One region of the Micromonospora sp. NPDC048843 genome, then DNA from elsewhere that is predicted to be linked to it. Evidence: riboswitches for the same ligand, from Rfam matches in the RefSeq annotation. Region 1 holds a riboswitch; each other region holds the start of a gene.
What was found. A riboswitch is a leader RNA that binds a small molecule or an ion and turns the genes downstream of it on or off. The one in region 1 is predicted to bind cyclic di-AMP.
Positions count from the first base shown of each region.

Region 2: another riboswitch for cyclic di-AMP. It lies ahead of AB0C20_RS21360 (hypothetical protein); the one in region 1 lies ahead of AB0C20_RS27360 (C39 family peptidase).
Region 3: another riboswitch for cyclic di-AMP. It lies ahead of AB0C20_RS02570 (hypothetical protein); the one in region 1 lies ahead of AB0C20_RS27360 (C39 family peptidase).

Region 1 covers NZ_JBEZGJ010000146.1:4,521-7,761, forward strand. The annotation lists gene AB0C20_RS27355 (hypothetical protein) at 114-878, shown strand; cyclic di-AMP (ydaO/yuaA leader) riboswitch at 1,163-1,303, shown strand; gene AB0C20_RS27360 (C39 family peptidase) at 1,536-2,384, shown strand; gene AB0C20_RS27365 (alpha/beta fold hydrolase) at 2,508-3,241, shown strand, end outside.
Region 2 covers NZ_JBEZGJ010000092.1:21,463-24,703, forward strand. The annotation lists gene AB0C20_RS21350 (AAA family ATPase) at 1-697, shown strand, start outside; gene AB0C20_RS21355 (cation diffusion facilitator family transporter) at 804-1,721, shown strand; cyclic di-AMP (ydaO/yuaA leader) riboswitch at 1,840-1,971, shown strand; gene AB0C20_RS21360 (hypothetical protein) at 2,028-3,041, shown strand; gene AB0C20_RS21365 (hypothetical protein) at 3,183-3,241, shown strand, end outside.
Region 3 covers NZ_JBEZGJ010000005.1:80,894-84,134, reverse strand. The annotation lists gene AB0C20_RS02575 (carbonic anhydrase) at 1-299, shown strand, start outside; gene AB0C20_RS02570 (hypothetical protein) at 356-1,375, opposite strand; cyclic di-AMP (ydaO/yuaA leader) riboswitch at 1,380-1,510, opposite strand; gene AB0C20_RS02565 (YibE/F family protein) at 1,677-3,047, opposite strand.

The sequences.
Region 1 (3,241 bases):
CACCGCGCACCCTGTCGACCCACCCGCTCCCTGACCCGCCGACCCGTGGCCCACAGCGGCCCGCTGATCGGCGCGGCTCCCCATCGCACTGCTCTCTCCCCGAGGTGCCGACCATGGAGACCGTCGTCTTCTACCAGTTCGTGACCGAGATGCCGCGGGCCGCCGCCATCTGGTCGACGCTGTTCCTGCTGACCCTGGGCCTGCTCACCGTGCTGGCCGCCCGCCCCGAACGGGACCGGCCCACTGACGACCCGCTCCCGGCCGGGCCCACGCCTCGGGAGGTGGCCGCCGCCGAGGCCGTCGACCTGCGTCGCTACGCCGAGGAGGTGGCCGTCGCCGCGGCCGGCGCGGCCACCACCGCCCAGCGGCGGCGCGCCGCCTGGCTGACCGCTCAGGAGCAACTGGAGCAGGCCTGGACCGGGTACGACGAGGCGGACACCGCCGCGCGTCGCTTCGCCGACGCCGGGGCACTGCCCACCCCGCAGACCCCGCACACCCCCGCCGAGTACGCCGCTCGGGAACGCTATCTGCACCGGGCGGCGATGGCGGCGTACTGGCGAGGCGACCTGACAATGGCGCAGCTCGGCGACGTGTTCGGGCACCGGCGTGGCTGGGATCCCCGGCGACACCCGGTCGAGCAGGAGGTGCTGATCAGCCGGGTGGTCCGGGATGCGCGGCTGGCCGACTACCAGGTGGCCGCCGACGGCGAGCGGGCCGCCTGGCGCGACGCGGAGTTGGCCGCACAGTCCGCTCGTGCCCTCGCCGAGGAGGCGTACGCGGCGGCGGCCCGGCTACGCCCGACCCTGGTCCCCGCGCGCCGCACGGTGGCCGGGGCGCTGCGTCCCGTGGCACTGTGGCGCCCGGCCCGGGTGGGTTGAGCCCAATCCGTGATGTGAGGCCGCTCACCCAATCACGAAAGCGGACGTCCGACGCAGTCGGCGGGATTGTTCCCGCGATTGTGGGCGCGTTCTTTACGGCCTGTCCGGTTGTCGCCCGGAGGTGTCGCCGTAACCCGTTGTCCCATCGAGTCACATCAGCGGCAATACGCGCAGAAATTGTCGCGCCAATTGGGGTTTACGCAGGTGAACCTGGCTTGGCAGGGCGTTGAGACGCCAGTAGTGTCGTCCCGTCCGGTGCGGTAACCGATCGCAAGACGCGACGCCGCATCGACCCGCTTAATCGTGATCAACGAACCGGGGACCCACCAGTAAGTCCGGGGTGAATCCGCGAGCCACGGCCCGCGGTAGGGCGTCTTCCCGCCCGAATCCGTCAGCTAACCCGGTAGGCGGTGTCGGAAGGAGTCCCATCCTCGTGCAGCACCTTTCCACCCCTCGGTTGTTCCCTCGCCTCCACGGCGCGGCGGTGCACCCGCTCACTCGTCCAGTGACGGTGAGCTGACCCCCGGGTCATCGCCTTCCCCGCCCGGCCGCGCCGGGCGTTCCCCTGAGCGGTTCACCATCTGCGGACCACGGTCCGTGCGCTGGCGCCTGCCCGGATACCGGTCCGGCCCCGGTGTGCCGCTCTCCCCCCGATCCGTGGAGGACCCCGTGAAGCACACCCTGCAGCGTCAGCTCCGCCGCCTCGCCACCGAGCGCCCGTACCAGATCGTCGCCGCCTCCGCCGCGGCCCTCGCGATCGCCACCACCACCGGCGCCCTGCTCACCACTGCCGACGACGCCCCGGCCGGCCAGCGCACCGCGACCACTGTCGCCGAGATGCGCAGCGACGTCGCCGCCTCCCGCGGCGAGGCTCGGGACGCGTCCCCCTCGGCCAGCGCCGCGCCGACCACTGCCGCCCCGGCCACCACCGCCGCGTCGCCCGCCGCCAAGGCCAGCAGCAACCCGGACCTGACCCGGAAGCCGGAGCGGCCGAAGCCGCCCGCGACCAAGGTGCTCGACTACGACTACGAGGCGCAGAACACCTACTACAACTGCGGCCCGGCGGCCACCCGGAACGCGCTCAGCGCCGCCGGCATCGACCGCACCCAGGAGGAGCTCGGCGCCGAGCTGGGCACCACCGAGATGGGCACCAACTCGGCCGAGGACACCACCCGGGTGCTCAACGCCGAGGTGAAGGGCTCCCCGTACCGGACCCGGATGTTCCCCGGCGCGCCCAGCCCGGCCCAGATGGACCGGCTGCAGGCCGACGTGGTGAAGGCCATCACCGACGGTCGGGGCGTGGTGGCGAACGTCGTCGGGGACGCCACCGACACCGACGGCAGCTGGCACTCCTACGGCGGTGGGCACTACATCGCCGTCGTGGGCTACAAGGACAACGGTCGCACCGTGCGGATCGCCGACTCGGCGAACCCGGCCGACCCGTCGTACTGGATCACCACGATCGACCTGGCCAACTGGATCACCAGCCGGGGCTACTCCGCCTGACCCGGGCACGTTGACCGCCGCGGGCGCCGTCCTCCACAAGGGGCCGGCGCCCGCGGCGTTTGTCCGCGCGGTCCGTCATGGACGACTCTCGTACCGGGCCGTGAACCGTGGGAGACTGCGGCCGTGGTGGAGAAAACGGGTGGTCACGCCGGTCGTAGGCCGGTCCTGCTGCTGCTGCACGGCATGGGAGCGACCGGGGACGTGTGGTTGCCCTGGGCCCCGTACCTCGATCAGCACTGGCCCGGGCGGTGGCTGGCACCGGACCTCGCCGGCCACGGCTGGGCGTCGCCGCTGCCGTCGTACTCCTTCCCGGGTTTCGCCCAGCAGATCGCGCAGGCCCTCGCTCCCGACGACCGGCTGGTAGTGCTCGGGCACTCGCTGGGTGGGGTGGTCGGCCTGGTGCTCGCCGCCCGCGACGCGGGAACGCCGGTGGACGCTGTCGTCGGGCTGGGCATCAAGGCAATCTGGTCACCCGCTGAGCTGGCCCGCGCCGCCGAGGTCGCCGCCCGACCGGTGAGCTGGTTCGCCAGCCGCGCCGAGGCGGCGCGCCGCTACCTGCGGGTCTCCGGGCTGGCCGGCCTGGTCTCGCCGGACGACCCGGTGGTGGACGCCGGGCTGCGCCAGGTCGACGGCCGGTGGCGTCTCGCCATGGACCCGACCGCCTTCGCCGTCGGCGAGCCCGACCTGGCCGCGATGCTGGCGGCGACCGACGTGCCGGTGGTGCTGGCGCGCGGGGAGAACGATCCGATGGTCACCGACGAACAGCTCAAGGAGTACGGCGTGCCGGTGGCCACGCTGCCGGGTCTCGGGCACAACGCGCACGTGGAGGACCCGGCGGCGGTGCTGGCGCTGCTCCA
Region 2 (3,241 bases), on a different contig from region 1:
CACCCTCGGTGAACGGCAGCGGGCGGCCCGCGCGGCGGCCCGGGAGCGTCCGGAGGACTACCGGGACTACGCGCACGTGGTCGTGGACGAGGCGCAGGACGTCTCGCCGATGCAGTGGCGGATGATCGGTCGTCGCGGCCGGCTTGCCTCCTGGACGGTGGTGGGCGACCCCGCGCAGACCGCGTGGACCGGCGACCCCGACGAACTGGACCGGGCCCGGGACCAGGCGCTGGGCCGGCGCAAGCGACACGACTTCACGCTCACCACCAACTACCGCAACTCGGCGGAGATCTTCGCGGTGGCGGCGGCGGAGATCCGTCGGCTCTACCCGGACCTGCCGCTGCCGACCGCCGTCCGCTCGACCGGGGTGGAGCCGGTGGAGCTGGTGGTGCCCGCGACGGAGTTGGAGACCGCGACGGTGGAGGCTGCCGCCGGCCTGCTGGCCGAGGTGGAGGGCACGGTCGGGGTGATCACGCCGGTCCCCCGCCGGGACGAGGTCGCCGGGTGGCTCGGCGCGCTCGGCGCGCCGAGGTTGCAGGTGGTGACCAGCCTGGAGGCCAAGGGCATGGAGTACGACGGGGTGGTGCTGGTCGCCCCGAGCGAGATCCGGGCGGATCCGGGTGCCGGCGTGCGCACCCTGTACGTGGCGCTCTCCCGGGCCACCCAGCGGCTCACCACCATCGACCCGACCGGCTGACGTGTGCGGACTGCCGCCAGCGGAAGGCCCTGCCCGTACACTTGCACACATAGCGATGTGAGCATACATTTGACCGGGTCCCGACCAGCGGCGGAAGGTGGTTCTCGTGGGCGCAGGTCATGACCACCACCATGGGTCCGTCGCCAATGCCGCACACCAGCACCGAGGTCGACTCTGGGCGGCGTTCGGGTTGCTCGCCACCCTGATGGTGGTCGAGGCGGTGGCCGCCCTGCACACCGGCTCGCTCGCCCTGCTCTCCGACGCCGGGCACATGTTCACCGACGTGCTCGGCATCGGGATGGCGCTCGCCGCCATCACGGCGACCCGGCGGGCCACCGGCGACCCGCAGCGCACCTTCGGGCTCTACCGGCTCGAGGTGCTCGCCGCGCTGGCCAACGCCGTCCTGCTCTCCGGCGTCGCGATCTACGTGGTGATCGAGGCGATCCGCCGCTTCGGCGACCCGCACCAGGTCATCGCCGGCCCGATGCTCGCGGTGGCAGTGCTCGGCCTGCTCGCGAACATCGCCGCCTTCGCGCTCCTGCGCGCCGGAGCCCGGGAGAGCATCAACCTCCAGGGCGCCTACCTGGAGGTGCTCGGTGACCTACTCGGCTCGGTCGGCGTCATCGGCGCGGCGCTACTCATCACCGTCACCGACTGGTGGTGGGCCGACCCCCTGGTCGCGGTCGCCATCGGCGTGTTCATCCTGCCCCGCACCTGGCGGCTGGCCCGCGCCGCCATCCGCATCCTGGTGCAGGCCGCCCCGGAGCACCTCCAGGTGACCGCGGTGCACGACCGGCTCGCCGCCGTCCCCGGTGTCGTCGAGGTGCACGACCTGCACGTCTGGACGCTCACCTCGGGCATGGAGGTGGCCTCCGCTCACCTGACCATGGCACCCGGCGCGGAGGTCGGCGCGGTGCTCACCGCGGCCCGTACGGCCCTGCACGACGACTTCCGCATCGAGCACGCGACGTTGCAGATCGAGCCCGGCGCCGCTTCTGGAGCCTGTGGCTCCATCGAATGGTGACGGCGCCGTAATTTTCCGTGGCGACGCACGCACCGTCCGTCACATCGGCTGCAGCGGCCCCACCCGCACCGGTAGGCTCGGTCCCGGCCTCCACAAGGCGGCGCCCTCCCGGCGCCGGTGGCGGTCGCCGCCTAATCGCCCAACTGGGCGAACCGGGGAACCATGTTCCTGGGGTGCATCCGCGTCAGCGGTAGGGATCTTCCGTCCCGAACCCGTCAGCTAACCCGGTCGGCGGCTGACGGAAGGACATGCGCAGTGGCACCAGCACGACCACCCGCCGCCCGACTGGCGGCCCTGATCGTCGCGATGTTCGCCCTCGGCGTCGCGCTTCCGGCCGGCACCGCCTCGGCCGCTCCCCCGACCGGCCTGCGGGCCGCCGCACCCGACTCCGACGAGGAGGGCGGCACCCCGGCGTTGCGGGCCCAACTCGAGGCGGCCAGCAAGGGCTACCTGGACGCGAAGCGCGCCCTGGACACCTCGGTGCAACGGCAGAAGCAACTCGCCACCCAGCTGACGACCATCGAGGGTGAGATCGACCAGCGCAACGGCAAGGTCGGCGAGATCGCCGAGGTGGCCTACCGCACCGGTCGGCTCGGTGCGATGTCGGCGCTGCTCAACAGCAACACTCCGGAAGGCTTCATGGACCGGGCAGCCGCGCTGGACGCGGTGGCGGCCAACGAGGACCGGGTGCTGCGCGACCTGCTGAACAGCAAGGACAAGGCCAACCGCACCCGGGTCGCCCTGGACGGTGAGATCAACGAACAGCGCAAGCAGGTCGCGGTCATGGCCAAGCGCAAGGAGCAGGCCGAACGGGCCCTGACAGTGGCCACGACACCCAAACCGCAGACCACAGCCGACGCCGGCTCCAACCGGGGCACCTCCAGCGCCAACGCGAAGGCCGCACCGCGCAACTCCGACGGCTCCTGGCCCTCCGAGTCGTGCAGCGTCAACGACCCCACGCCGGCCAACGGCTGCATCACCCCACGCACCCTGCACGCGCTCAACCAGGCCAAGGCCGCCGGATTCACCCGCTACGTCTCGTGCCACCGCCCCAGCGGCTCCGGCGAACACCCGAAGGGCCGGGCCTGCGACTTCGCGGCGCAGAAGGGCGGCTTCGGCGGGAACGCCACAGGCGGCGACAAGACGTACGGCAACAACCTGGCCGCGTACTTCATCCGCAACGCGGACCGGCTCGCCGTGCTCTACGTGATCTGGTACAGGCAGATCTGGCTGCCCAGCAGCGGGTGGAAGTCGTACAGCGGGGCGCACGGCACCCCGTCGACCGACCACACCAACCACGTACACCTGTCGGTCTACTGACCCACGCGTCGTGATGCCTGTGAGTCGTGTGCTGGCTCGCAGGCATCACGTGTGTCCGGGGCCGGGCTACGTCGCCGGGCGTACCCCTGATGTCGTCGCTCGTCGGACGACCCGGCAGCGGTCGGCGGGCAGCATCGCGGTATGCCTCGGATCCGACCCACCACCCGCAAGGCGCTGCTCACCCTGCACCTCGTCACCTC
Region 3 (3,241 bases), on a different contig from region 1:
TGCGCGCTGTGGTCGACGCCGTGCTGCCCAGCCTGCGCCGCGCCGAGGCCGAGGGCGTGGACGACATCGACGGCATCGTCGACATCCACATCGCCCAGACCGTCGAGACGTTGCTCGGGCAGTCTCCCGTGCTGGCCGACGAGGTGGCGCGGGGGCGGTGCGCGGTGGTGGGGGTGTCCTACCGGCTGGCCGCCGGAGCGGTGCGCCCGGTGGCCGCCGTGCCAGCCGGCTTCGCGACGTTGGCGACAGCGGCCGGATCGCCCGAGTCGACCGACCCGGCCGCGCCTGCCACAGTCTGACGCGACGAGGGCCGCCCCGCGTCACGCGGAACGGCCCTCGACGGGAATCGTGCGGGTCAGAGCAGCGACATGTGGACGTGGTCGGTGTGGTTCGACGGCCCGCTGTACGAACTCCAGCCGGTGGCCGGGAACCAGATCTGCCGGTTCCAGATCACGTAGTAGATGCCGAGCCGGTCGGCGTTACGGATGAGGAACGCGGCGACGTTGTTGCCGTACGTCCGGGTGTCGTTGTTGTGCCACGGGGAGAACCCGCTCTTCTGCAGCGACCAGTCGCAGGCGCGGCCCTTCGGGTGCTCCCACGGCCCACCGGGGCGGTAGCAGCCGACGAACCGGTTGAAGCCGGCCGCCTTGACCTCCTTGTACGCGTGCAGCGTGCGCGGCGTGACGCAGCCGGACGTGGTGGGGTCCTTCTCGCTGCACGACTGCGGCTTCCAGTCACCGTCGGCCGTGCGACCCGGGCCGATCTTCGCGACCTTGGAGGTGGCGTCCACCAGGCCGCCGGTGAAGCCCTTCCCGCCCACGAGGGAGAGCGCCTTGTCGGCCTCGCTCTTGCGCTTCGCCATCAGGGCCGTCTGCTTCTGCTGCTCCCGAACCTCGGTGTCGAGGGCCAGCTTGGCCTGCTCGGCGCGGGCCTTCACCTCGTTGACCTCGGAGAGCTTCTTCTCGTTGACCATGTTCATCTCGTCGAGCAGCCCGGCGCGCTGGACGAACGAGTCGGGAGCGTCGCTCTCCAGCAGCATCGCGACCGCGCCGATCCGGCCGGTCCGGTACGCCTGGGCGGCGATCTGCCCGACCTGCGGGGCCAACGCGTCCAGGTCGGCCTTGGCCCGGTTGACCTCCGCGGCCAACTCGCCCTGCCGCTTCTTGGATTTGTCCAGCTTGGACTTTGCGGCGGAGTAGTCGCGGTTGGCCTGCTCGATGACGTCGTTGAGCAGCTTGGGCTCGCCGTCCTCCTCGTGCCCGGACGGTGTGGGGTTCGTCGGGGCGGCGTGCGCCGGCAGCGGCCCGGCGAGCACTGTCAGTGCGGCGATCACGGCCACCACGGGTGTCAACCAGCGGCGTAGGGGTGCCGTCACAATGTTCCCTTCCGTCGACCGCCGACCGGGTTAGCTGACGGGTTCGGGGCGGAAGTGGCCCCTACCGCTGACGCGGATTCACCCCAGGTACCTGGGTCCCCGGCTCGCCGGTTGGCGATTGGGCGGTGGCACCGCAGGCGCCGCTTCGCGCCTTCATCGGTGACCGGCAGCGAGGTTACCCGAGAGTCGACCGGCTGAGCTACGCCTGGATGCCGACCAAAAGCGTCATTTCGCCATTGCGTTGAGTGACCAGTGACGCGGTTCTCAGGGTGGATGCCCGATCTGGTCACGCTGAGGAGTGTCACCATGCCGTATCAGTGCTCCTGTTCGACTCCGGCCACCGGTCGGTGGCCTCGGATGGGGGTGCGGTCCGCGTCCGGTCCGGCTCGTCGGAGCCGGCCGTTCGCGGTGAGCTGAGTGCGGCCAGAGCCTCGCTGCGGTCCGGCTGGGGCCGGGGCGCGGGAGCGCCGGTGGACGGCGTGGCACCGCCGCGCCCGGCGGCGGTCACCACCGCTGCCAGCCCGGTGGTCAACGGCACGGCGGCGATCAGACCGAGGGTGGCGACCGCGCTGCGGACGATCTCCTGCGCGAGGAACTCACTGGTGAGGATCTGCCCGATCGGCCGCGAGTCGGCGGTCAGCAGGAGCAGCAGCGGCAGTGACGCGCCCGCGTACGCCAGCACGATGGTGTTGACAGTGGAGGCGATGTGCGCGCGGCCGACCCGGGTGGCGGCACGGTACAGCTGCAACCGGGACAGCCCGGGGTTGGCGTTCGCCAGTTCGGTGACGGTGGCTGCCTGAGTGACAGTCACGTCGTCGAGCACGCCGAGTGATCCGATGATGATCCCGGCGAGCAGCAGACCGTGCAGGTCCACGTCGCCCTGGAACATCGACAGGGTGGTGGCGTCCTCGCTGCCGAAGCCGGTGAGGTGGGTCGCGGCCGTGGCGATGGTGGCGAGCACGCCGGTCAGCACCAGGCTGCCCAGTGTGCCGAGCACCGCTACCGAGGTCTGTGCGGTGACCCCGTGGGTCAGATAGAGCACCACGAACATGATCAGGGCCGCGCCGACCACCGCCACCAGCAGCGGTGACCTGCCCGCGCTGATGCCCGGCAGCACGAAGGTGAGCAGGATGGCGAAGCTGGCGGCCAGCCCGGCGAGCGCGGCCAGACCTCGCCACCGGCCGAACGCGACGATCGCGGCCGCGAAGACCACCGCCAGCCACACCATCGGGGTGCCGCGTTGGTGCTCGGCGATGTTCCAGTTGCTGACGGCGGGATCGATCGGATCGGCCAGCTCGACCAGGACGACCTCGTCGCCGACCTCGACCCGGGGCGCGCCCGGCCCGTCCGGCACCGGTGTCCGTACCTGCTGGCCGGCGGTCGGCCCGTCGTCCACCCGGACGTCGACAGTGCCGCACCGCCCGTCGCCGACCCTTGGTGTGCCCTCCGGAACCGACGGCGCCGGCGGGCACGGCTCGCTCACCACCCGGGTGACAGTCCCGGGGTAGCGCGGCACGTCCGCACCACCATCGGTCTGTGGTGACCCGCCGCGAGGCCAGAGCAGCACCGCGGCCAGCACTGTGGCGACGAAGAGAGGTACCACAGTCACGACGAGTATCCGTCGCACCCGTGGTGGGGCGGACGGAGCGGGGTGAGTGTGGTCGGCGGCCAAGGCGAGACTCCCAACGATCCGGTGCGGGATACGGGTCAGCGGGCCGGGCGGTTCACCGTTGCGGTGGAAACGCGGCGGACGGCGGGGCGGATCGCTGCCTGGCGACCGCTTGATCACAGACGGTCAGTGCTCGGCCCGGTCGGCCGGGGGCGACGCCACGACGTGGCGGCGCCGGTGCCCGACTGTGCGGCGGC